4 regions of the Pseudomonas sp. COR18 genome follow, and region 3 is predicted to be linked to each of the others. Evidence: predicted binding sites of a transcription regulator. Region 3 holds the regulator's gene; each other region holds the start of a gene.

The links. The regulator FliA, encoded in region 3, starts transcription of late flagellar genes. The targets are predictions, from matches to a motif close to CTAAAGTTTNNNNNNNNNNNGCCGNTAA.
Region 1: the regulator FliA is predicted to act here: its motif matches at 1,948-1,975, upstream of ACM62G_RS18050 (flagellar protein MotY).
Region 2: the regulator FliA is predicted to act here: its motif matches at 3,641-3,668, upstream of ACM62G_RS18725 (methyl-accepting chemotaxis protein).
Region 4: the regulator FliA is predicted to act here: its motif matches at 3,335-3,362, upstream of ACM62G_RS06005 (methyl-accepting chemotaxis protein).

The regions. Positions count from the first base shown of each region.
Region 1 covers NZ_CP183808.1:3,914,297-3,920,101, reverse strand. The annotation lists gene ACM62G_RS18055 (argininosuccinate synthase) at 1-788, opposite strand, end outside; gene ACM62G_RS18050 (flagellar protein MotY) at 919-1,884, opposite strand; gene pyrC (dihydroorotase) at 2,041-3,087, shown strand; gene rnt (ribonuclease T) at 3,084-3,761, shown strand; gene ACM62G_RS18035 (peroxiredoxin) at 3,834-4,436, opposite strand; gene ACM62G_RS18030 (bacterioferritin-associated ferredoxin) at 4,728-4,946, shown strand; gene bfr (bacterioferritin) at 5,148-5,621, shown strand; gene grxD (Grx4 family monothiol glutaredoxin) at 5,754-5,805, opposite strand, start outside.
Region 2 covers NZ_CP183808.1:4,053,729-4,059,533, forward strand. The annotation lists gene ACM62G_RS18710 (LysR family transcriptional regulator) at 1-691, shown strand, start outside; partial or broken gene ACM62G_RS18715 (inorganic phosphate transporter) at 726-2,332, opposite strand; gene ACM62G_RS18720 (transporter) at 2,484-3,506, opposite strand; gene ACM62G_RS18725 (methyl-accepting chemotaxis protein) at 3,783-5,405, shown strand; gene ACM62G_RS18730 (hypothetical protein) at 5,526-5,805, shown strand, end outside.
Region 3 covers NZ_CP183808.1:722,976-728,780, forward strand. The annotation lists gene ACM62G_RS03285 (chemotaxis protein CheA) at 1-802, opposite strand, end outside; gene ACM62G_RS03290 (protein phosphatase CheZ) at 817-1,605, opposite strand; gene ACM62G_RS03295 (chemotaxis response regulator CheY) at 1,628-1,999, opposite strand; gene fliA (RNA polymerase sigma factor FliA) at 2,191-2,931, opposite strand; gene fleN (flagellar synthesis regulator FleN) at 2,928-3,761, opposite strand; gene flhF (flagellar biosynthesis protein FlhF) at 3,883-5,211, opposite strand; gene flhA (flagellar biosynthesis protein FlhA) at 5,223-5,805, opposite strand, start outside.
Region 4 covers NZ_CP183808.1:1,275,141-1,280,945, reverse strand. The annotation lists gene ACM62G_RS06020 (LysR family transcriptional regulator) at 1-652, opposite strand, end outside; gene ACM62G_RS06015 (tellurite resistance TerB family protein) at 851-1,582, shown strand; gene ACM62G_RS06010 (diguanylate cyclase domain-containing protein) at 1,592-3,253, opposite strand; gene ACM62G_RS06005 (methyl-accepting chemotaxis protein) at 3,486-5,108, shown strand; gene ACM62G_RS06000 (chemotaxis protein CheW) at 5,108-5,623, shown strand; gene ACM62G_RS05995 (CheR family methyltransferase) at 5,623-5,805, shown strand, end outside.

The DNA of each region.
Region 1 (5,805 bases), 3.2 Mb from region 3:
ACGATGTCGAGACGACCGATACCGTGTGCGCCACCGATACGGTTCAGGGTCGCCAGCACGGTGGCCGGGGTCATTTCGACGCCATCCAGCGCAACGATGTCGCCGTTGCGGTAGGTCAGTTCCAGATACTGCGGCTTGTCGGGAGCGTTCTCCGGGGAGACGGTCCAACGCCACATGTCTTCTTCGTGCTCGGTCCAGGTGTCTTCCAGCACGCCGCCTTCATAGGAGATGTGCAGCAGGTTGGCATCCATCGAGTACGGCGATTTCTTCTTGCCATGACGTTCGATCGGGATGGCGTGCTTTTCAGCGTAATCCATCAGTTTCTCACGGGACAGCAGGTCCCATTCGCGCCACGGAGCGATCACTTTCACACCCGGCTTGAGCGCGTAGGCGCCCAGCTCGAAACGCACCTGGTCGTTACCCTTGCCGGTGGCTCCGTGGGAAATGGCGTCGGCGCCGGTTTCGTTGGCGATTTCGATCAGGCGCTTGGCGATCAGCGGACGCGCGATGGAAGTACCCAGCAGGTACTCGCCTTCGTAGACGGTGTTGGCACGGAACATCGGGAAGACGAAATCGCGTACGAACTCTTCGCGCAGGTCGTCGATATAGATCTCTTTGACGCCCATGGCCTGCGCCTTGGCACGAGCCGGCTCGACCTCTTCGCCCTGACCCAGGTCAGCGGTGAAGGTCACCACTTCACAGTTATAAGTATCTTGCAGCCACTTGAGGATCACCGAAGTGTCCAGGCCGCCGGAATACGCGAGAACGACCTTTTTTACGTCGGCCATGCCATCACTCCACGGGGGGTTGTACGGAAAGGCCCGATTCTACCGACCCGGTTCGTGGTTTTACAGAGGCGCGACAGCCAAGGATGTCAATGCGACAGATACTGTCGGGAGCGCGACGAGAACAGCCGTTTCAGGAAGTTTTCGCCGCACTGCCAGCCGCTGCGGTCGGTGCCGGCTTTTCGGCTGGCTTCTCGGGCGTCGGCGCAGCGGGCGCTGCCGCGGCGGGAGCGGGTGCGGCGGGAGCCTCCGGGGCACGTTCAAGGTGGATGTTGACCCGACGGTTCTTCGCCCGGTTGGCGGGATTGGTGTTGGGCACCAGCGGGTAACGCTCGCCATGGAAACGCATGACGATCTGCGACTCCGGAATACCGGCCGCCTTGAAGAAATCCATCACCGCCAGCGCACGTCGACGTGACAGGTCGCGGTTGGTCAGGCGGTTGCCGCTGTTGTCCGAATGGCCGTCGAGCTCGATGTGATTGACGGTCGGATCGGCCTTCATGAAGTCCAGCATCACCTGCAATTGGGCCTTGGCCTGGGCGTTGAGCTCGATGCCGCCATCCGGAAAACCGACCTCGGCCTGCTTGATCTGCTCGAAATTCTTCGGCAGCAGCTTGGCGGTACAGCTCTGGAAGTCGCTGTAGGCCTGGTTGAACTTCACCGGCAACAGGCGCACCTCGGAAACCCCGCCCTCACGGGAATAGTGACGGACCAACGGGCTACGGCCTTCGAGCAGCCCATGGAACAGGCCGCCGGCCTGGCCCTGGGAACTGTTGAACAGCACATCGCCATTGCCGATTTTCACCGAGCCCAGGTTGATGTCGCCGCGCCCGGGCTGCCAGGGCGCCGCCGCGGCCAGCAGGGTCGCCGAACCGCCGCCGAACAGGTGGTTATTGGACTTGAGCCGGAAAATCGCCTGCTCGCCCGCGCGTCGCACGAACTCGCCGGCACCGAAGTCGGTGATCGGCTGAGTCAGCCGACACTCGAATTTGTCCCCTTCCACCTTCCATTCGATGCTTTCCAGACGGGTCTGGAAAGTCAACGCCATGGCCGGCAGGCTGGCAAACATACTGAGCAGGGCTAAATAACGCTGGCGCACGGGAGGCTCCAATGGTTCTACGGCTGTGAGACTGACGTACCGGTTCTACGCCATACCTTCGGGATATCGGTTGCATCCGGCAAAACTTGATAGCGAGTGCCTGAGAGAGTCTTTTCCGGTAGCATTCCCCTGAGTTCGACCCGCCTGGAATCCCCAATGTCCGACCGCCTGACCCTGCTGCGTCCCGACGACTGGCATATCCATCTTCGCGATGGTGCTGCGTTACCCCACACTGTTGCGGATGTTGCGCGCACCTTTGGTCGCGCCATCATCATGCCAAACCTGGTGCCACCGGTGCGCGATGCCGACGAAGCCGACGCCTATCGCCAGCGCATTCTCGCGGCGCGGCCAGCCGGCAGCCGTTTCGAGCCGCTGATGGTGCTCTACCTCACCGACCGCACCCAACCCGAGCAGATCCGCGCCGCCAAGGCCAGTGGTTTCGTCTACGCGGCCAAGCTGTACCCGGCTGGCGCGACCACCAACTCGGACTCCGGCGTGACCAGCGTGGACAAGATCTTCCCCGTCCTGGAGGCCATGGCCGAAGTCGGCATGCCGCTGCTGGTGCACGGTGAAGTGACCCGTAGCGAGGTCGACGTGTTCGACCGCGAGAAACAATTCATCGACGAGCACATGAGTCGTGTGGTCGAGCGCTTCCCGACGTTGAAGGTGGTGTTCGAGCACATCACCACGGCCGACGCGGTCCAGTTCGTCAACGCGGCGTCGGGCAACGTCGGCGCGACCATCACCGCCCACCACCTGCTGTACAACCGCAACCACATGCTGGTGGGTGGCATTCGGCCGCATTACTACTGCCTGCCGATCCTCAAGCGCAATACGCACCAGTCGGCCCTGCTCGACGCCGCCACCAGCGGCAGCGAGAAGTTCTTCCTCGGCACCGACTCGGCGCCCCACGCCCAGCACGCCAAGGAAGCCGCCTGCGGCTGCGCCGGTTGCTACACCGCCTATGCGGCCATCGAGCTGTATGCCGAGGCGTTCGAGCAGCGTAATGCCCTGGACAAGCTCGAAGGGTTTGCCAGCCTGCACGGCCCGCGCTTCTACGGCCTGGCGCCGAACAGCGAGCGCATCACCCTGGTTCGCGAAGAGTGGACCGCCCCCGCCAGCCTGCCGTTTGGCGAGCTGTCCGTGATCCCGCTGCGCGCCGGTGAAAAACTGCGCTGGCGCCTGCTGGAGGAAACCCTGTGAGTGATGATCATTTCGACGACGAACTGGAGGGCAACGGTGCTTCAGGTGGCCCCCGCCACCCGATGGCCGCACGCTTTCGCGGCTACCTGCCAGTGGTCGTCGACGTAGAGACCGGTGGCTTCAACGCCGCCACCGACGCCCTGCTGGAAATCGCCGCGACCACCATCGGCATGGACGAAGATGGCTTCGTGTTCCCCGAGCACACCTACTTCTTCCGGGTCGAGCCGTTCGAAGGTGCCAACATCGAGGCGGCGGCCCTGGAGTTCACCGGGATCAAGCTCGATCACCCGCTGCGCATGGCGGTCAGCGAGGAAACCGCGCTGACCGACATCTTCCGCGGCGTACGCAAGGCACTCAAGGCCAACGGTTGCAAGCGGGCGATCCTGGTCGGCCACAACAGCAGCTTCGACCTCGGCTTCCTCAACGCCGCGGTGGCGCGCCTGGACATGAAGCGCAACCCGTTTCACCCGTTCTCCAGCTTCGACACCGCCAGCCTGGCCGGCCTCGCCTACGGCCAGACCGTACTGGCCAAGGCCTGCCAGGCCGCCGGTATCGATTTCGATGGTCGCGAGGCCCACTCGGCCCGCTACGACACCGAGAAGACCGCCGAGCTGTTCTGCGGCATCGTCAACCGCTGGAAGGAAATGGGCGGCTGGGAAGACTTCAACGACTGATCCCGCCCGAACGAAACGCGCCCATGAAAAAACCGGCCCTGAGGCCGGTTTTTTTGTCCGTGAAGCGGCGGCTTACAGCTTGCCGGCGTTCTCGGTCAGGTAGGCGGCAACGCCTTCTGGCGAGGCGTTCATGCCCTTGTCGCCTTTTTTCCAGTTGGCTGGGCAGACTTCGCCGTGCTCTTCGTGGAACTGCAGGGCGTCGACCAGACGGATCAGCTCTTCCATGTTACGGCCCAGTGGCAGGTCGTTGACGATCTGCGAGCGGACGATGCCCTTGTCGTCGATCAGGAAGGCGCCACGGAAAGCCACGCCGCCTTCGGACTCGACGTCGTAGGCCTGGGCGATTTCGTGCTTCAGGTCGGCAGCCATGGTGTACTTGACCTTGCCGATGCCGCCGTCGTTGATGGCGGTGTTGCGCCAGGCGTTGTGGGTGAAGTGCGAGTCGATGGACACGGCAACCACTTCGACGTTACGCGCCTGGAAGTCCGCCATGCGGTGGTCCAGGGCGATCAGCTCGGATGGGCAGACGAAGGTGAAGTCCAGCGGGTAGAAGAACACCAGGCCGTATTTGCCCTTGATGGCCGAGGACAGGGTGAAGCTGTCGACGATTTCGCCATTGCCCAGTACGGCCGGCACGGTGAAGTCGGGGGCTGGTTTGCCTACGAGTACGCTCATTGGATATCTCCTGGTGATAGTCACGTTCAGAACGAGGTCGGTGCAAGGATGCCCCCTTTAAGCGACAAGCCTATGACGCGACGACCTCGTGTCCTTGGAACCCACCATCATACACCGCGTTTTTTGACGCTCCTAAACGGTTTTTGCAAAGCCGTCCCCCTATGGCCCGCACGCCATTCGTCAGACGGTATTCGAATCGCCGAAATGCCCGCCCAAACCACTTTGACAATCATTCTCGTTAACATTAAGATCAACGGCAATCGAGTTCCAACCAGCGACGGTTCCCACCCTATGTACGTTTGCCTCTGCAATGGCGTTACCGACGGACAAATCCGCGATGCGATCTTCGAAGGCTGCTGCAGCTACCGTGAAGTACGCCAGGCGACCGGCGTTGCCAGCCAATGCGGCAAGTGTGCCTGCCTGGCCAAGCAGGTGGTCCGTGAAACGCTGACCGAACTGCAAAGCAGCCAGGCCGCCCTGCCCTATGCCGTAGAATTTTCTGCCGCATAAAAACAGCGAATTTTAAGGAACCGGACTTGGTGTCCGGTTTTTTTATGTCCGCAATTCAATTGCTTAGCGGCATAACGCAGAATAAAAACATTCTTATTCCGATTAATTTTCATATATTATTCAATAACTTAGGTTTGACACTCGAAGTTGCCGGGATCAAACTCCGCCCTATAGACAGCGATTACAGGGCAGGACCCCATCATGCAAGGCGATAAAGTAGTCATCCAGCAGCTCAACAAGATCCTTGCCAATGAGCTGATCGCGATCAACCAGTACTTCCTGCACGCGCGGATGTATGAGGACTGGGGCCTGAACAAGCTGGGCAAGCACGAGTACCACGAGTCCATCGACGAGATGAAACACGCGGACAAGCTGATCAAGCGCATCCTGTTCCTGGAAGGCATCCCCAACGTACAGGATCTGGGCAAGCTGCTCATCGGCGAGAACACCCGTGAAATGCTTGAGTGCGACCTGAAGCTCGAACGAAAGGGCCACGTGGACTTGAAAGAGGCGATTGCCTGCTGCGAGAAACACAATGACTTCGGCAGCCGCGAACTGCTGGAAGATATCCTCGAATCCGAAGAAGAGCATATCGACTGGCTGGAAACCCAGCTGGGCCTGATCGACAAGATCGGGATTGAAAACTACCTGCAATCGCAGATGGGCGACGAGTAAAAACGTCCCCCCAATAAAAAGCCCCGCCCTCTTGTCGAGAGGCGGGGCTTTTTATTGAGCGTCAGAAACGGTGTCGCCAGGGCTTGCTCGCCAAGGGGTTGGCCTCGGCAAGCCCGACGTCGCCACCGCCGATCAGGCCTCGGTCTTGGCCGCGGCTTTCTGGGCAGCGTCCTTGATCAGGGTC
Region 2 (5,805 bases), 3.3 Mb from region 3:
GCTGGAGGGGCTGTTCCGCCAGGATGCGAGCCTGCTCGGCGGGCGTATCCGCTTCGACATGCCCAGTGCCATGGCGCGACGGGTGGTGATGCCGCGTCTGCCGGAGTTCATGGCCCGGCATCCGCGGATCGAACTGGAGATCAGCAGCACCGATCGCCGGGTCGATCTGCTCAGCGAAGGCTTCGACTGCGTGCTGCGGGTCGGTGCGCAACCGGATCAGACGGTGGTGGCGCGGCCTGTGAGTTCGCTGCCGGTGGTCAATTGCGCCAGCCCCGCCTATCTGCAACGGCATGGCATGCCGTCGAGCCCGGAAGATCTCGTTGACCATCGGCTGATCCACTATGTCGGCGTACTGGGCTCGCGGTCTTCGGGCTTCGAGTACCTGCACGATGGCAAGCTGATCCAGGTCCCCATGGCCGGCAGCGTCACGGTCAACGGTATCGACTGTTACGAAGGTGCCTGCCTCGGCGGCCTGGGGCTGATCCAGGCGCCGTTGCTGGGGATGGCCCGGCACCTGGAACGCGGCGACCTGATCGAGGTATTGCCCGGGTTTCGGCCGGCGCCGCTGGACGTGTCGCTGCTGTATGCCGGGCAACGGCACCTGCCACGGCGGGTGCGGGTGTTCATGGACTGGCTGGTGCAGGTACTGCATGACGCCTGTGAGGGCGTGAAACGACAAACCCCACCTTGAGGGTGGGGTCTGCGGGTGGAGCCTGAAGGCGGGCTCAGAACAGCTGGGTGAACAGCCAGTACAGGCTGCCCGACAGCAGGATCGCCGCCGGCAGGGTCAGCACCCAGGCCATCGCCAGGTTGCGGATGGTCTTCATCTGCAGGCCGCCGCCATTGGCGACCATGGTCCCGGCCACCCCGAGGACAGCACATGGGTGGTCGATACCGGCAAGCCGTACATGTCCGCCGCGCCGATGGTCAGCATCGCGACCATTTCCGCCGAGGCGCCCTGGGCGTAGGTCAGGTGGCTCTTGCCGATCTTCTCGCCGACGGTGACCACGATCCGCTTCCAGCCGACCAGGGTGCCGAGGCCCAGGGCGATGGCCACGGCGATCTTCACCCACAACGGGATGAAGCGGGTGGCGCCGTCGATCTGTTGCTTGAACAGTTGCAGCTTGCCCTGGGTGTCGGCGTCGAAGTTGCCGACCTTGTTCTTGTCCATCAGGCGAATGGCTTCGGAACTCAGGTACATGTCGTTGCGCACGTTGCCCATGGCCTCGGCGGGTACCTTGGCCAGTGAGCCATAGCCTTTCACCTCCTCACCGATCCGGCCGGTCAGGGCGGCCAGGGCCGGCACCAGGTCCGGCTTTACCTGTTGGGTGCGGATGTATTCGGTGAGCACCGGACGCGGATCGGCCGGGGCGGGTTGCGGGACGGCCTTGACCAGGGCGGTCTGGGTCACTTCGGCCACGGCGGCGAACTGCAGGGCCTGTTCGGCCGGCATGGTGCGGTTCAGCGCGTAGGCCATCGGCAGGGTACCGACCAGGATCAGCATGATCAGGCCCATGCCTTTCTGCCCGTCGTTGGAACCATGGGCAAAGGACACGCCGGTGCAGGTCAGGATCAGCAGGCCACGGATCCACCACGGTGGTGGCTCGTTGCCCTTGGGCGCCTTGTACAGCGCGCGGTTTTTCACGAACAGGCGCAGCGCCACCAGCAGCAGGGCGGCCAGGGCGAAACCGATGAGCGGGGAGAACAGCAGTGCGTAGCCGATCTTGGTCACCTGGCTCCAGTCCACGCCACTGGTGCCGTCGCGGCCATGCATCAGGGCGTTGGCCACGCCGACGCCGATGATCGAGCCGATCAGGGTATGGGACGACGAGGCCGGCAGGCCCAGCCACCAGGTACCGAGGTTCCACAGGATGGCGGCGATCAGCAGGGCGAAGATCATCGCGAAGCCGGAGGACGAACCCACTTGCAGGATCAGCTCCACCGGCAGCAGGGCAATGATGCCGAAGGCCACCGCACCGCTGGACAGCAGCACGCCGAGGAAGTTGAAGCAGCCGGACCAGACCACGGCGAAGTGCGGCGGCAGCGAGTGGGTGTAGATCACGGTGGCCACGGCGTTGGCGGTGTCGTGGAACCCGTTGACGAATTCGAAGCCCAGGGCGATCAGCAGGGCGACGCCGAGCAGCAGGAAGGGCGTCCAGGTGGTGACCACGGTGCCGAGTTCGTGCATGTCATGCACGAGGCTGTAGGCGGTGAACAACAGGCCGACGGCCAGCAGCGCGAAGAAGAGGACGGCGGTGAAGACGTGGGGTTTGCTTTCCAGCTGCGGCCTGCCGTCGCTGGCGGAGGCAGCAGTCAATGAAGGGGTAGCCATGCCTGAAATCCTGTTTGGGAACGGGTATCAGTCATGATCATTGCTAAATGTTACAGAGAGGCTGCCACAGATCAGTATCCGTGGATTTTACCGGGCCGATGGTCTGACAGGCTGCCGCCAGGATGAGCGGGTACACCCTGAACCCGGGGGCTCAGTAATCCTGGCGCTTGCGAAACGCCCAGCGTCCGGCCAGCAGGGTGAAGGTCGCCACCAGCGCCACCAGAATCCAGAACCCTTCCGGGTCGCCGGCCAGCGGGATGCCACCGACGTTCATGCCGAAGAAACCGGCGATGATGTTGATCGGCAGCGCCAGCACCGTGACCACCGTCAGGGTGAACAGGCTGCGGTTGGTCTGTTCGTTGACGGTGGCGGCGATCTCTTCCTGCAGCAACTTGATCCGCTCGCCCAGGGCCTCGAGGTCGCTGAGGATCAGCGAAAACTCCTCGGTGGACTTGCGCAGTTCCTTGACGTCCTCCTTCTGCAGCCACTGTGGCGGGCGGTTGAGCAGCCGCAGCAGCGAGCCCGGCTCAAGGGCCAGCAGCCGTTGCAGGCGCACCAGCACCCGGCGCATGGCACCCAGCTCCGCGCGGTTGATGGTCAGGCGCTGGGCGAGCAACTGGTCCTCGATCTGGTCGACGCTGAGGGTGGTCTTGCGCACGATCTGGGTCAGCACTTCACCCTGGTCGCGCAGCAGGTGCACCAGCAATTCCAGCGGCGAACGGAAGTGTTCGCCGGCCTTGACCGAGGAGCGCAGCTTGTCGACCGAGTGCAGGGGCTGCAGGCGGGCGCTGATCAGCAGCTTGCTGCGTGCGCAGACCCAGAGTGTCGAGACATCCGAGGAGGTCATGCTGCCAAGGTTGAACACCACGTCGTTGACCACCGCCAGCAGGGCGTTGTCGACATGTTCGATGCGGGTCGAGCGTGAGCCTTCGTGCAGGGCTTCGAAGAACTCGTCGGGCAGCGACAGATGGGTGGTCATCCAGCGTTCGCAGGCCGCGTGGGCGAGGTTCAGGTGCAGCCAGAGAAACGCTTCGTCGTCCTCGGGGTTCTGCAGGTAGCGCAGGGCGGTGGCGGAGTCGATTTCCTCGCCGCGCTCGCCGGCGCGAAAGCGAAAACCGTAAAGCAGGCCGAACAGGTCCGGATCGCGGTGACTTTGGTCAAGGCTGTGGTTCATGGAGGCTCGCTGAAATGAAGCGCCCGAAACATTTTTTTACAGGTTCGCTTGAGCCGCATCATCTCAGGGCGTTTTGACATTTTTGTTACGGATTGACGTGCACAATCGCGGCCCATGACCGGTGGTCGGCTCGACTCAAGCGCCGTGCCGGTGCGCCGATGGCGAAGGTGTAGGCTGCGGCGTTTTGGGCCACAAGCCACGATGTCGCTGACAGGGATGTTTTGACTGTTCGCACTCCTGATCGGAGTGCCCAATCCCTGTCCAGAGATATCCACGATGTTGCAGAAATCCTTGAGAGCCCAGATTCTCGCGCTACTGAGCGGCAGCCTGTTGGCGATGCTGTTGATCGCACTGACCTGCTTCCACTTCCTGTCCAACGGCATACGCGACTATCGGGAGCTGATCGGGGGGCCGTTGCTCGCGTCGCAACTGGTGGACGAGGCCAACCTGCGGTTCAAGGAGCAGGTGCAGGAGTGGAAGAACGTCCTGTTACGCGGCAAGCAATCCCAGGACCTGAACCAGTACTGGCGCCAGTTCGAGGATCGCCAGCGTGATGTGCAGGAGATTCTCGGCCGCCTGGCGGCGCAGCCGGCTATCGACAGCAGCCTGAAGGCCCAGGTCGAAAGGCTGCGCGAGGAGCACCGCCAGCTTGGTGTCGCCTATCAGAAGGGCCGTGATGCCTACGTTGCCAGTGGCGCCGATCCGAGTGCCGGCGATCAGGCGGTCAAGGGCGTGGACCGTGCCACCAGCGAGCAGATGAGCGTGCTGGTCAGCCAGTTGCGCAAGGCCGGCGATGCACAGTCGGCCGCCATCAGCGAGGCCGCCGGGCGCACGGTCTGGAGCGGTATCGTGGTGATGCTGGTGTCAGGTCTGCTGATCGCGCTGCTGAGCCTGTGGCTGGTCAATCGCAACCTGGTCGAACCGATTCGCCGCCTGATCGACTATGTGGCGCAACTGAGCCATGGCCGGTTCGCCGAGCGCGTGGCCGCCGACCGCCAGGATGAGCTGGGGCGTCTGGCCGTTGCCGCCAATACCCTGCGGGACTTTCTCGCCGATACGTTCAATCGCCTCAAGCTCAGCACCGCGAACCTGGACAGTGCCAGTGGCGAACTGAACGCGATTGCCGGCCTGATGGCTACGGGTACCCATGAGCAGTTCGAACGGACCGACCAGGTGGCGACGGCGATGACCGAGATGTCCGCCACGGCCCAGGAAGTCGCCCGGCACGCCGCCGCTGCGGCCGGCGCCGCCGACGAAGCCGACCGCTCGGCCCAGCAGGGCGAACTGGTGATGCAGTCGACCATCCAGACCATCACCCGCATGCGCACGGAAATCTCCACGACCGCCACGGTCATTCGCCAGCTGGAAAGCGACAGCGGGCGGATCGGCAAGGTGCTTGAAGTGATCCGCGGGATCGCCGAGCAGACCAACCTGCTGGCGCTCAACGCGGCCATCGAAGCGGCACGGGCCGGCGAGGCCGGACGTGGTTTCGCGGTGGTGGCCGATGAAGTTCGCAGCCTGGCCCAACGCACGGCCGCGTCGATTCTGGAAATCAACCAGATCATCCAGTCGGTGCAGACCGGGGCGGTGGACGCGGCCCAGGCCATCGAGGGCGGCCAGGCCCGCAGCGACGAAAGCGTGGAGCAGGTGACCGAGGCCGGCGCGATGCTCGAGCGCATCACCGCGGCCGTCGAGGCCATCCGTGACATGAACCGGCAGATTGCCACGGCCGCCGAGGAACAGACGTCGGTGGCCGAGGATATTTCCCGCAACCTCACCGAGATCACCGCGATTGCCAGCACCAACCTGGACAACGTCAAGCGCACCGAGGCGGCCAGCACCAACCTGCACGGTCTTTCGGGGCAACTGAACGAAGTCACGGCCAGGCTGGGGGCCTGAGCCTTATCCTGGCGTCGCGGTTGTGTATCGGGATGCTGACCAACGGGATACAGGATAGGTCTCAAACCGGCCAGTCTTCTGTCGATGATGGGGTATCACCACCTCGATAGGGTATTTCCCATGGTCAGCATCACCTCGGTCACCATCACCCCAAGCCAGTCCACCCGTACCGCCACCCAGGCAGCCAGCAGCGACGACAGTACGACGACCGGTACCGTCGCCGCCAGCAGCACCGATACCACCAAGACCGCTGGGACCCAGGCGGCCGCTGGCGGTGGCGCGGCGGGCAGCGGCGACAGCTCCAGTTCGGAGTCCGATACCGTCAAGGCGCTGCGCAAGCAACTGGCCGAGTTGCAGAAGCAGTTGCAGGAACAGGAGCAGCAATTGCAGAAGGCCCAGG
Region 3 (5,805 bases):
CTGCCGCGGCGGTGTCGATCCCCTCGACCTTGAACGTGCCCTTGCCATGCAACTGATCGAGCAGGGCTTCGAATTCGTCGTCGGTAATGTCGCCGCTGTCAGGCTGCTCACCGGCCGCCTCGGCGGTCGGTGCCTGGGCCGAAGCCGCCACGGCGTCGGGCGCGAACTGGCCCTTGCCATGCAACTGATCGAGCAGGGACTCGAACTCGGCATCGGTGATTTCGTCGCTCTCGGCCTCGCCTTCGCTGGCGGCTTGTGGCGCATCGGCCTTGCCACCGTCGAGGGAGTCGAGCAACTGTTCGAATTCATTGTCGGTGATGTCGCCGGACGGGCTTTCGGCGACCGGTTCGGCCACCGGTTCCGGCTCGGCTGCCGCGACCTCGGCCACGGGCTCCGGCGCCGGTTCGGCACCGGCGGGTTCCGCCAGGCGCGACAGGGCCGCCAGCAGTTCCGGGGTCGCTGGAGTGATCGGGCTGCGCTCGCGCACCTGGCCGAACATGCCGTTGACCGCATCGAGCGCTTCCAGGACCACGTCCATCAGCTCGGCGTCGACGCGACGCTCACCCTTGCGCAGGATGTCGAACACGTTCTCGGCGATGTGACAGCACTCCACCAGCTCGTTGAGCTGGAGGAAGCCGGCGCCCCCTTTTACAGTGTGAAAACCGCGAAAGATGGCATTGAGCAGGTCCGCATCGTCCGGCCGGCTTTCCAGCTCGACCAGTTGTTCGGACAGTTGCTCAAGAATCTCGCCGGCCTCAACCAGGAAATCCTGAAGGATCTCTTCATCGGCGCCGAAGCTCATGTGTATGGGTGCTCCTAGAATCCAAGGCTGGAAAGCAAATCGTCGACATCGTCCTGGCCGGACACAACGTCTTCACGTTTATCGGCATGAATCTGCGGACCTTCACCCTTTGCCATTTGTTTTTGTGGATCTTTTTGCGCAAGGATCGCTTCACGGTCATGCTCGATGCCGGCAAAGCGATCCACATGGCTGGCCATCAGCACCAGCTTGAGCAGGTTGCTCTCGACCTCGGTGACCATCTGCGTGACACGCTTGATCACCTGGCCGGTCAGATCCTGATAATCCTGGGCCAGCAGGATGTCGTTGAGTTCGCTCGAAACCGCCTGGGTTTCCTGCTCGCTGCGCGTCAGAAAACTGTCGACCCGGCGGGCCAACGCACGGAATTCCTCGGCACCGACCTCGCGCCGCATGAACCGCCCCCAGTCGGCGCTCAGCGCCTTGGCCTCGTCATTCAGGCCATTGATCCGCGGGGTCGCGCTCTCCACCAGATCCATGGTGCGGTTGGCCGCAGCCTCGGTCAGCCTGACCACATAGGACAGGCGCTCGGTGGCATCGGTGATCTGCGAGACCTCCTCGGCTTGCGGCATGGTGGGATCGATCTGGAAATTGACGATCGCACTGTGCAGCTCGCGGGTCAGCTTGCCGACTTCCAGATACAAGCCGCGGTCACGGGCCTGGTTCAGCTCATGGATCATTTGCACGGCGTCGCCGAAGCGGCCTTTTTCAAGGCTGTCGACCAGCTCACGAGCATGTTTTTTCAGGGTCGATTCAAAATCGCCCAGAGAGGATTCGTAGTGCTCCATAGCGCCCCCGTGGCGGACTTCATCAACCGATGCGTTCGAAGATCTTCTCGATCTTCTCTTTCAACGCCTGGGCCGTGAACGGTTTGACCACATAGCCGTTCACACCGGCCTGTGCGGCCTCGATGATCTGCTCGCGCTTGGCCTCGGCCGTTACCATCAGGACCGGCAGGTGCTTGAGCTTCTCGTCGGCACGCACGTGGCGCAGCAGATCGATGCCGGTCATGCCGGGCATGTTCCAGTCGGTGACCAGAAAGTCGATGCTGCCACTGTTCAGCACCGGAATGGCGGTAGTACCGTCATCGGCCTCGACAGTGTTGGTGAACCCGAGATCACGCAACAGGTTCTTGATGATCCGCCGCATCGTTGAAAAGTCATCAACAATGAGGATTTTCATGTTCTTGTTCAATTCGACCTCCAAGCAGTCTTAAACGCGTTTCAGCACCTGGACGCGCTGTTAAATCAATTCGGCACAACACTCGACAAGGCTCTGTACCCTACTGCATGGAAACCACAACCGGCCGAGCCGCCGATACACCGTCACACGCTGCATCGGTCTCGTTCGCAGTGTCCCCACACACTGCCCCGTCAACGCGCTCGCCACTCTCCCAAACGCCCCCGCAAACGGGCTGCGCACTGGCTATGCAACTGGCTGACCCGTGATTCGCTGACCCCCAGGACCTCACCGATTTCCTTGAGGTTCAGCTCCTCGTCGTAGTACAGCGACAACACCAGCCGCTCACGCTCCGGCAAATTGGCGATCGCGTCCGCCAGTGCGGCCTGGAAGCGTTCATCCTCCAGATCGCGCGACGGTTCGAGATGAGCACTCGCGCCATCCTCATGCAACCCTTCATGTTCGCCGTCCTGCAACAGGTCGTCGAAACTGAACAGGCGGCTGCCCAAGGTATCATTCAAAATCCCGTAATAATCATCGAGACTCAACTGGAGTTCGGCTGCAACTTCATGATCTTTAGCGTCGCGACCGGTTTTCGCTTCAATTGCGCGGATTGCGTCACTGACCATGCGGGTGTTGCGGTGTACCGAACGGGGTGCCCAGTCGCCCTTGCGCACCTCGTCGAGCATCGCGCCACGAATGCGGATACCGGCATAGGTCTCGAAACTCGCGCCCTTGCCCGAGTCGTACTTGGTCGAAACCTCGAGCAGGCCGATCATCCCGGCCTGGATCAGGTCCTCGACCTGAACACTGGCCGGCAGCCGTGCCAGCAGGTGATAGGCGATGCGCTTGACCAGCGGCGCGTATCGCTCGATCAATTCATACTGGCTGTCACGCGAAGACTTGGAATACATGCGATAGCCACTTGCAGTCATAGCACCGGTCCCGCACTCGTTTGAAGTACCAGACGTTCGACGAAGAACTCCAGGTGCCCCCGCGGGTTGGCGGGCAACGGCCAGGTGTCGACCTTCTGCGCGATGGCCTTGAACGCCAGGGCACATTTCGAACGTGGGAAGGCTTCGTAGACCGCACGCTGCTTCTGCACGGCCTTGCGAACGCATTCGTCGTAGGGAACGGCGCCGACGTATTGTAGGGCCACGTCAAGGAAGCGGTCCGTGACCTTGGTCAACTTGGCGAACAGGTTGCGCCCTTCCTGCGGGCTCTGGGCCATGTTGGCCAGCACCCGGAAACGATTCATGCCGTAGTCGCGATTGAGCAGCTTGATCAGCGCATAGGCGTCGGTGATCGAGGTCGGCTCGTCGCAGACCACCAGCAGCACTTCCTGGGCCGCGCGGACAAAACTGACCACCGAGTCACCAATACCCGCAGCGGTGTCGATCACCAGCACGTCGAGATTGTCGCCGATATCGCTGAACGCCTGGATCAGGCCGGCATGCTGGGCCGGATTGAGATTGACCATGCTCTGGGTACCGGAGGCCGCCGGCACGATACGGATCCCGCCTGGCCCCTGCAGCAGCACATCGCGCAACTCGCAGCGGCCCTCGATCACATCGGCCAGGGTCCGTTTCGGGGTCAGCCCCAGCAGAACGTCGACATTCGCCAGGCCCAGGTCGGCATCCAGCAGCATGACACGCCGGCCAAGCTCAGCCAGCGCCAGGGACAAGTTCACTGACACGTTAGTCTTCCCGACGCCACCCTTGCCGCCGGTCACCGCAATCACCTGTACGGGATGCATGCTACCCATGTTCTCTTCTTACCTTGTCTTGCGTAGACGGAAGGCCACATAACTGGCTGCGCGCTCCCGAGGGAGACTAATGCCTGGCAGACCATCGATGTAGATGCGTTGCAACGTCTTCATGGTTACCTCACCCCACTCGTTTGGAGGGGCTGTGGTAGATGTCAGCGAACATATCGGCCATGGCCTCTTCGCTGGGTTCTTCCTGCATCTGCACACTCACCGCACGGCTCACCAGCTGGTGACGGCGTGGCAGATGCAGATCGTCCGGGATCCGCGGGCCATCGGTCAGATAGGCCACCGGCAGTTCATGGCTGATGGCCAGGCTCAGCACTTCGCCGAGGCTTGCCGTCTCGTCCAGTTTGGTCAGGATGCAACCGGCCAGGCCACAGCGCTTGTAGCTATGGTAGGCGGCGGTGAGCACCTGCTTCTGGCTGGTGGTGGCCAGGACCAGATAGTTCTTCGCCTTGATCCCGCGACCGGCCAGGCTTTCCAGCTGCATGCGCAAGGCCGGGTCGCTGGCCTGCAGGCCGGCGGTGTCGATCAGCACCACGCGCTTGCGCAGCAGCGGATCGAGGGCCTGGGCCAGGGACTGGCCGGGGTCGACATGGGTCACGGAGACATTGAGAATCCGCCCCAGCGTCTTGAGCTGCTCCTGGGCGCCAATGCGGAAGCTGTCCATGCTTACCAGCGCGATATTCTGTGCGCCGTACTTGAGTACGTAGCGTGCGGCCAGCTTGGCCAGGGTCGTGGTCTTGCCCATGCCGGCCGGGCCGACCATGGCGATCACCCCGCCCTCTTCCAGCGGTTCGATCTCGGGCGTGACGATCATGCGTGCCAGGTGCGCCAGCAGCATGCGCCAGGCCTGGCGTGGGTCCTGGATGTCGGTGATCAGTGCCAGCAGGTCGCGCGACAGCGGCCCGGACAGGCCGATGCGCTGCAGGCGCCGCCACAGGTTGGCCTGCTCCGGCTGGCGCCCCTGCAACTGGTTCCAGGCCAGCGAGCCGAGCTGGACTTCCAGCAGTTCACGCAGGCCGTTGAGCTCCGAGCGCATCGACTCGAAAACCCGCTGGTCCACCGCCGGGGCCGCTGCAGCCGGGGCCGGAGCCGGACGGCGTGGCTCGTCGAAGGTCGGTTCGATCAGCGGTTCCGCCGCGGTCAGCGGCAGGCCGGCGAACAACTGGCGGTTGGTGCCTGCATCGCTTTCACCTTCGCTGCGCAGGCTCAGTTCGGCCTGGGCGGTGACGATCCGCGACTGGGTCTTGCGCAACTCGTCCTCGAGCTCCATGTTCGGAACCCGTGGGGCCAGGGCCGAGAGCTTGTAGTCGAGCGCAGCCGTCAGCTCGACACCGCCGGCGATCCGGCGGTTGCCGATGATGGCCGCGTCCGAGCCCAATTCGTCACGAACCAGCTTCATGGCCTGACGCATATCGGCGGCGAAAAAACGCTTAACTTGCATAACCCACTACCTCAGCCGTTGGGCCCTACTGTCGCAACGATGGTGACTTGCTTGTTGTCCGGAATTTCCTGGTAAGCCAGCACATGCAGGCTGGGTACCGCCAGGCGTCCGAACCGCGAAAGCATCGCGCGAACCGGACCGGCTACCAGCAGGATCACCGGCTGCCCCTGCATCTCTTGACGCTGGGCGGCCTCAATCAGTGAACGCTGAAGCTTTTCAGCCATGCTCGGTTCGAGCAGAACGCCCTCTTCCGAGCCTTGTCCGGCCTTCTGCAGACTATTGAGCAATATTTGTTCCAACCTGGGTTCCAAGGTGATCACAGGCAGCTCGGAGTCAAGCCCTACAATGCTTTGGACGATTGCGCGGGATAAACCGACACGCACGGCGGCAACCAAAGCGGCAGTATCTTGACTCTTGGAGGCATTGTTGGCGATCGCTTCGGCAATGGTGCGGATATCGCGCACCGGCACGTGTTCGGCGAGCAACGCCTGCAGCACCTTGAGCAGGTGCGACAGGGAAATGATCCCCGGCACCAGTTCCTCGGCCAGTTTCGGCGAGTTCTTGGCCAGCAGTTGCATGAGTTGCTGGACTTCC
Region 4 (5,805 bases), 550 kb from region 3:
GCGGCTGCAGGCCGGCGCCCCGCCACATGCGCTGGGCGTTGCGGTCCATTTCGTCGACGTTGAGCTGGATCAGCGGCTCGCGGGCCACGTCGGCGAGGTTGATGCTGTCGTGCTCCAGCAACGGATGCTGGGCCGGCAGCCACAGGCGATGCGGCGAGTGGGTCAGGACTTCGGTCTGCAGGGCGTGGCGGTCTTCGAGGTTGGAGAGGATCAGCACGCCGACATCGATCTCGCCACTGACCAGCAGATGCTCGATGTACGGCCGCTCGTCCTCGGTCACGCGGATCTCCACGTTGGGATAGGCGCGCTGGAAGCGGGTGAGCAGGTCGGCCAGGTAGTAGCCGGCCACCAGGCTGGTCACGCCGACCGTCAATTGCCCGCTGACCTGGTCGGTGCTCTGTTGCAGGCTGCGCTTGGCGTTGTCGACGGTAGCCAGGATCAGGTGCGCCTGGCGCAGGAACTGGTGGCCCTGGTGGGTCAGGGTCATGCCCTTGGCGTGGCGGTTGAACAGGCTGACGCCGATTTCCTGTTCCAGTTGCTGGATCGCCAGGGTCAGGGTCGACTGCGAAATGAACACGGCCTGGGCGGCGGCCGAGATCGAGCCGGTTTCGGCCACGGCGATGAAGTGGCGGATCTGACGCAGGGTCATCATGGGGGCGTTACCCTTGCCGGTTTTTCGGTGAGTTGTTTTTATGGAGATGGGCCAGTGTATATCTTTTTAATCGAATGCCTGATCACCGAGTCAGGATTTGCGCAAAAGGACGTGCAACATCTGGAAGCACACTGATCAACCGCTGTCTGAAAGCTCGTTTTACCCTGTGGGTCTATTCGTCGTTTGCGGAGCGTGTCGATGAACACTCGCGGATTGCTCGATCAGTTGCTCAAGTCCGGTCAGGAACTGTTGCAGAACCAGGGGCGAGGCAAGCCGGACGGCGCCTCGGACAAGGGCGCGCTGGGCAGCCTGCTCGGCAGTGGCAAAGGCGGTTCGGCGGGGCTGGGCAGCCTGCTTTCCGGGGCGGGTGGTGGCGCATTGGCGGCTGGGGCCATGGGCCTGCTGCTGGGCAGCAAGAAGGCGCGCAAGGTCGGTGGCACGGTCCTGACCTACGGCGGGCTGGCAGCGCTGGGCGTCCTGGCCTACAAGGCCTATGGCAACTGGCAGGCCCAGCAGGCCAATGCATCGCCGGCAGAGCCGCAGACCCTCGATCGCCTGCCGGCGGTGCAGGTCGAGCAGCACAGCCAGGCCATTCTCCAGGCGCTGGTGGCGGCTGCCAAGGCCGATGGGCATGTCGATGCCCGTGAGCGGGAACTGATCGAAGGTGAGTTCGTCAAGCTGGGCAGCGACCGGGAGTTGCAGCAATGGCTGCATGCCGAACTGAACAAGCCGCTGGACCCGGCGCAGGTCGCCCGGGCGGCGAGCACGCCGGAGATGGCCGCGGAAATGTACATCGCCAGTGTGCTGATGGTGGACGAAGAGAACTTCATGGAGAAGGCCTACTTGGACGAACTGGCGCGCCAGTTGCGGCTGGATCCGGGGCTACGCCAGGAACTGGAACGGCAGGTCCGCCAGGCCGTCCCGGCGTGATCGCAGGCGTCACTGGAGGCCGGGCAGCGGTTCCTCGGCCTGATGGAAGCAGGCCTGCCCTTTGCCCGCATGCTTGGCCCGGTAAAGGGCCTTGTCCGCCAGCCCCAGGACGTCGCTGAGGTCCGGGTCATCGAGCGGCCAGATTGCGCCGCCGATGCTGCAACCGATTTGCGCCGCCACCTGGTGCAGCATGATGGAGTGCGCGAGGCTGGCGAGCACCCGATTGGCGATCGCCCTGGCCTGGTTCAAGGCATCGTTGCGCGGCACCTGCAGCACCATCAGGAATTCATCGCCGCCGAGTCGGGCGACCATGTCGCCCTCGCGCAGGCAGGTGCGCAGCCGCCTGGCCACCTCCCTCAGCAGTTCATCGCCGCCGGCATGGCCGAACTGGTCGTTGATCGGCTTGAATCCATCCAGGTCCAGATACAGCAGTGCCAGGCAATTGTTCTGCGACTGGCTGCGCTGCTGCGCCCGTGGCAGGTATTTCTCCAGCGCCGCCCGGTTGGGCAGGCCGGTCAGTGCATCATGGTGCGCCAGGCTTTCCATGACTCCGAGGGCCGTCTGGTGATTGCTCAGGCTGTCCACCAGGTGACGGATCGACTGGCTCAACTGGGCGATTTCCCGCGTGCCCTTGAGCTCGGGAATCTCCATCGTCTCACCGATGCTCAGGCGATCGGCGGCATTGGCGATGGCTTTCAGCGGCCGGGTGAACCAGGTGGCCAGCAACCAGCCGATCAGGGCGACGATCGCCGCCAGGGCAACGCCCCAGACCAGGATATCGCGCTGCAGCTCCTTGGCCGGGGCGTACGCCTCGTCGAGGGTCTGGCGGGTGACCACGGTCCAGCCCAGGCCGGCATAGGCTTCATGGCCGATACTGGACGCCAGGCCGGTCAGGTATTCCTGGCCATCCGGCCAGCGCTGGACCGCCCAGCGCGGTGGCTTGTTCGAGCCGTCGAGCAGCGGCAGGCGCAACGGCTGGCCGATGTCATCGCGGGGGCCGAGCAGTATCCGCTGATCGGCGGCGACGACAAAGAACTCGATCTTGCGCCGTGCCTGTAATGGCCCCTTCAACGACTGGCGCAGGTTTTCGGCCCAGTTCCAGGAGAGGTGCGCGGCCAGTACCCCGACCTTTTCCCGGGCTTCGCCGCTGGCGCCGTTGAACACCGGCAGGCTGATGTCGACGAACTTCAGGGGTTCGCCGCTGGGGTTGGGCAAGAGTCTGGAGAGCAACACGGCCTCGTGGACATCCCCGATGAACACCCCCTCCAGGCCTCGGCGGAACACCGGGCGCTGGCTGATGCTGGTGCCTTGCAGGATGCCCCCGGTCGAGGCCCGCACCCGACCCGCGGTATCGGTCAGGCCGAGCCAGGCGATGTCGGGGAATTCGCCCTGCAACTGATCGAGCAACTGGCGGATCTCTCCCAGGTCGGAAGCCTGCTGCAGCACCTTCAGGTGGCTGATCACACTCAACAGATGCAAGCGGTTGGCCATGGCCCGGTCCAGGCGGTCGGACATCTGGTAGGCGGCTTCCGCCAGGTCCTGGCCGATCTCACCGCGCATCCGCACACTGGAATCGTGCCCGATGAGCGAACCCAGCAACCAGCTCAGCATGCTCACCAACAGGGCGATGGCAAGTGCAAGGCGGCTACGCAGGCTGGGCAGTACGGGCATCAAGCAGTTCTCATGATCGATACGGCCAATTGACGGAACGCATGAACGGCAACACTGCGCTTTCAACCACACAGGGGGATTTGTAGGGATGTCGGCAAGTAGCCGGTAAGGATTAGAAATCTCCTGTAAGTTATATTCCCTACATTTGTAGTCCCAGTTATAGCCTGTGCATAAATGATGGCACACGCTCGGCTATACTGCCCTCCATTTGAATGCTTTCCGAGGACTGATTGTGAAGAACTGGACTCTGCGCCAACGAATACTCGCGAGTTTTGCCGTCATCATCGCGATCATGTTGTTGATGGTCGTTGCCGCTTATTCCCGGTTGCTGTCGATCGAGTCCAGTGAGGAGAGTGTGCGCAGCGATGCCATTCCCGGCGTCTACTACAGCACCATGATTCGCAGCTCCTGGGTCGAGAGCTACGTGCTCACCCAGCAGTTGCTCGGCTTCAACGGCGACGGGGTGATCAGCGCCGCCGACCAGGAACAGTACAAGGCCTTCACCAGTCGCCTGCTCGAGCAGATCGAGAATTACCAGAAGACCATCTTCGACGGCGACGACCGGGCGCGTTTCGAACTCTTCAAGCGCGAGCACGAGAACTACACCAAGGCCCTGGCCAATGTGCTCGACCTCTACCAGCGCAAGCAGAACGATGAGGCGATCCGCCAGTTCAAGCTGCAACTGACCCCGGCCTGGATGAACGGGCGCAAGGAACTCAACGACATCATCCTGCAGAACAAGGACGTTGCCGACCGGGCCACCGATGCCATCAGTTCCGCGGTGTCATCCGCGAAGATCAGCATGGTCATTTCCCTGTTGCTCGCGGTGTTCGCCGCAGGCCTGTGCGGCTGGTTGCTGATGCGCGCGATCACCTCGCCGATGCAGCGTATCGTCGAAATTCTCGAGATCATGCGTACCGGCGACATGAGCAAGCGCCTGAACCTGGAGCGCAAGGACGAGTTCGGCTCGGTGGAGACCGGTTTCAACGACATGATGACCGAGCTGACGGCCCTGGTGTCCCAGGCACAGCGCTCGGCGGTGCAGGTGACCACTTCGGTCACCGAGATTGCCGCCACTTCCAAGCAGCAGCAGGCCACCGCCACCGAGACGGCCGCCACCACCACTGAAATCGGTGCGACCTCGCGGGAAATTGCGGCGACCTCCCGTGATCTGGTGCGCACCATGACCGAAGTGTCGTCCGCCGCCGACCAGGCCTCGGTGCTCGCCGGTTCCGGCCAGCAGGGCCTGGCCCGGATGGAGGACACCATGCATTCGGTGATGGGGGCCGCCGAACTTGTGAACTCCAAGCTGGCGATCCTCAACGAAAAGGCCGGCAACATCAACCAGGTGGTGGTGACCATCGTCAAGGTCGCCGACCAGACCAACCTGCTCTCGCTCAACGCCGCCATCGAGGCGGAGAAGGCCGGGGAGTACGGCCGCGGTTTCGCCGTGGTCGCCACCGAGGTGCGTCGCCTGGCCGACCAGACCGCCGTGGCCACCTACGACATCGAACAGATGGTGCGCGAGATCCAGTCGGCGGTGTCCGCCGGGGTCATGGGCATGGACAAGTTCTCCGAGGAGGTGCGTCGCGGCATGTTCGAAGTGCAGCAGGTCGGCGAGCAGCTCTCGCAGATCATTCACCAGGTACAGGCCCTGGCGCCGCGGGTGCTGATGGTCAACGAGGGCATGCAGGCGCAGGCCACCGGCGCCGAGCAGATCAACCTTGCGCTGGTGCAGTTGGGTGATGCCAGCAGCCAGACCGTCGAGTCCCTGCGCCAGGCCAGTTTTGCCATCGACGAGCTGAGCCAGGTCGCGGTCGGCCTGCGCAGCGGCGTCTCGCGTTTCAAAGTCTGATGAGCGAACTGCTGGCCAAGCGCGTCGCCAGCGCGCAGTCCCGGGACACCCTGTTCCTGGTCTTTCGCATCGGCAGCGAGCGCTATGCCCTGCAAGCTGTGGAGATCGCAGAGGTGCTGCCGCGCCTGCAGCTCAAGGCTATCGCCCATGCGCCGGACTGGGTCGCGGGCGTATTCGCCCATCGTGGCTCGATGGTCCCGGTGATCGATGTCAGTGCCATGACCTTCGGCCAGCCCGCCGTGGCCCGCACCAGCACGCGCCTGGTGCTGGTGCATTACCGGCCTGAGCCGGATGCCGCCAGTGCTCTGCTCGGGCTGATTCTCGAACAGGCCACTGATACCCTGCGTTGCAACCCGAACGACTTCCAGCCCTACGGCCTGGACAACCGCCAGGCGCCTTACCTGGGACCGGTACGGGAGGACGGGCAGGGGCTGGTGCAACGTATCCGCGTCAACGAACTGCTCAGGCCAGAGGTGCATGCCCTGCTGTTTCCCGAATCCGCCGAGGGCCTGTGATGAGCACCGACCAGCGATTCTTCGATTTTCTCAAGGAGCGGATCGGCCTGGACGTTGCTTCGGTCGGACCGCTGATCATTCAGCGTGCCGTACGCCAGCGCTGCACCCAGTTGCAGATGGACACGCCCGAGCAGTACTGGGCCCGGCTGCAAGGCTGCGCCGACGAACAGCAGGCGCTGATC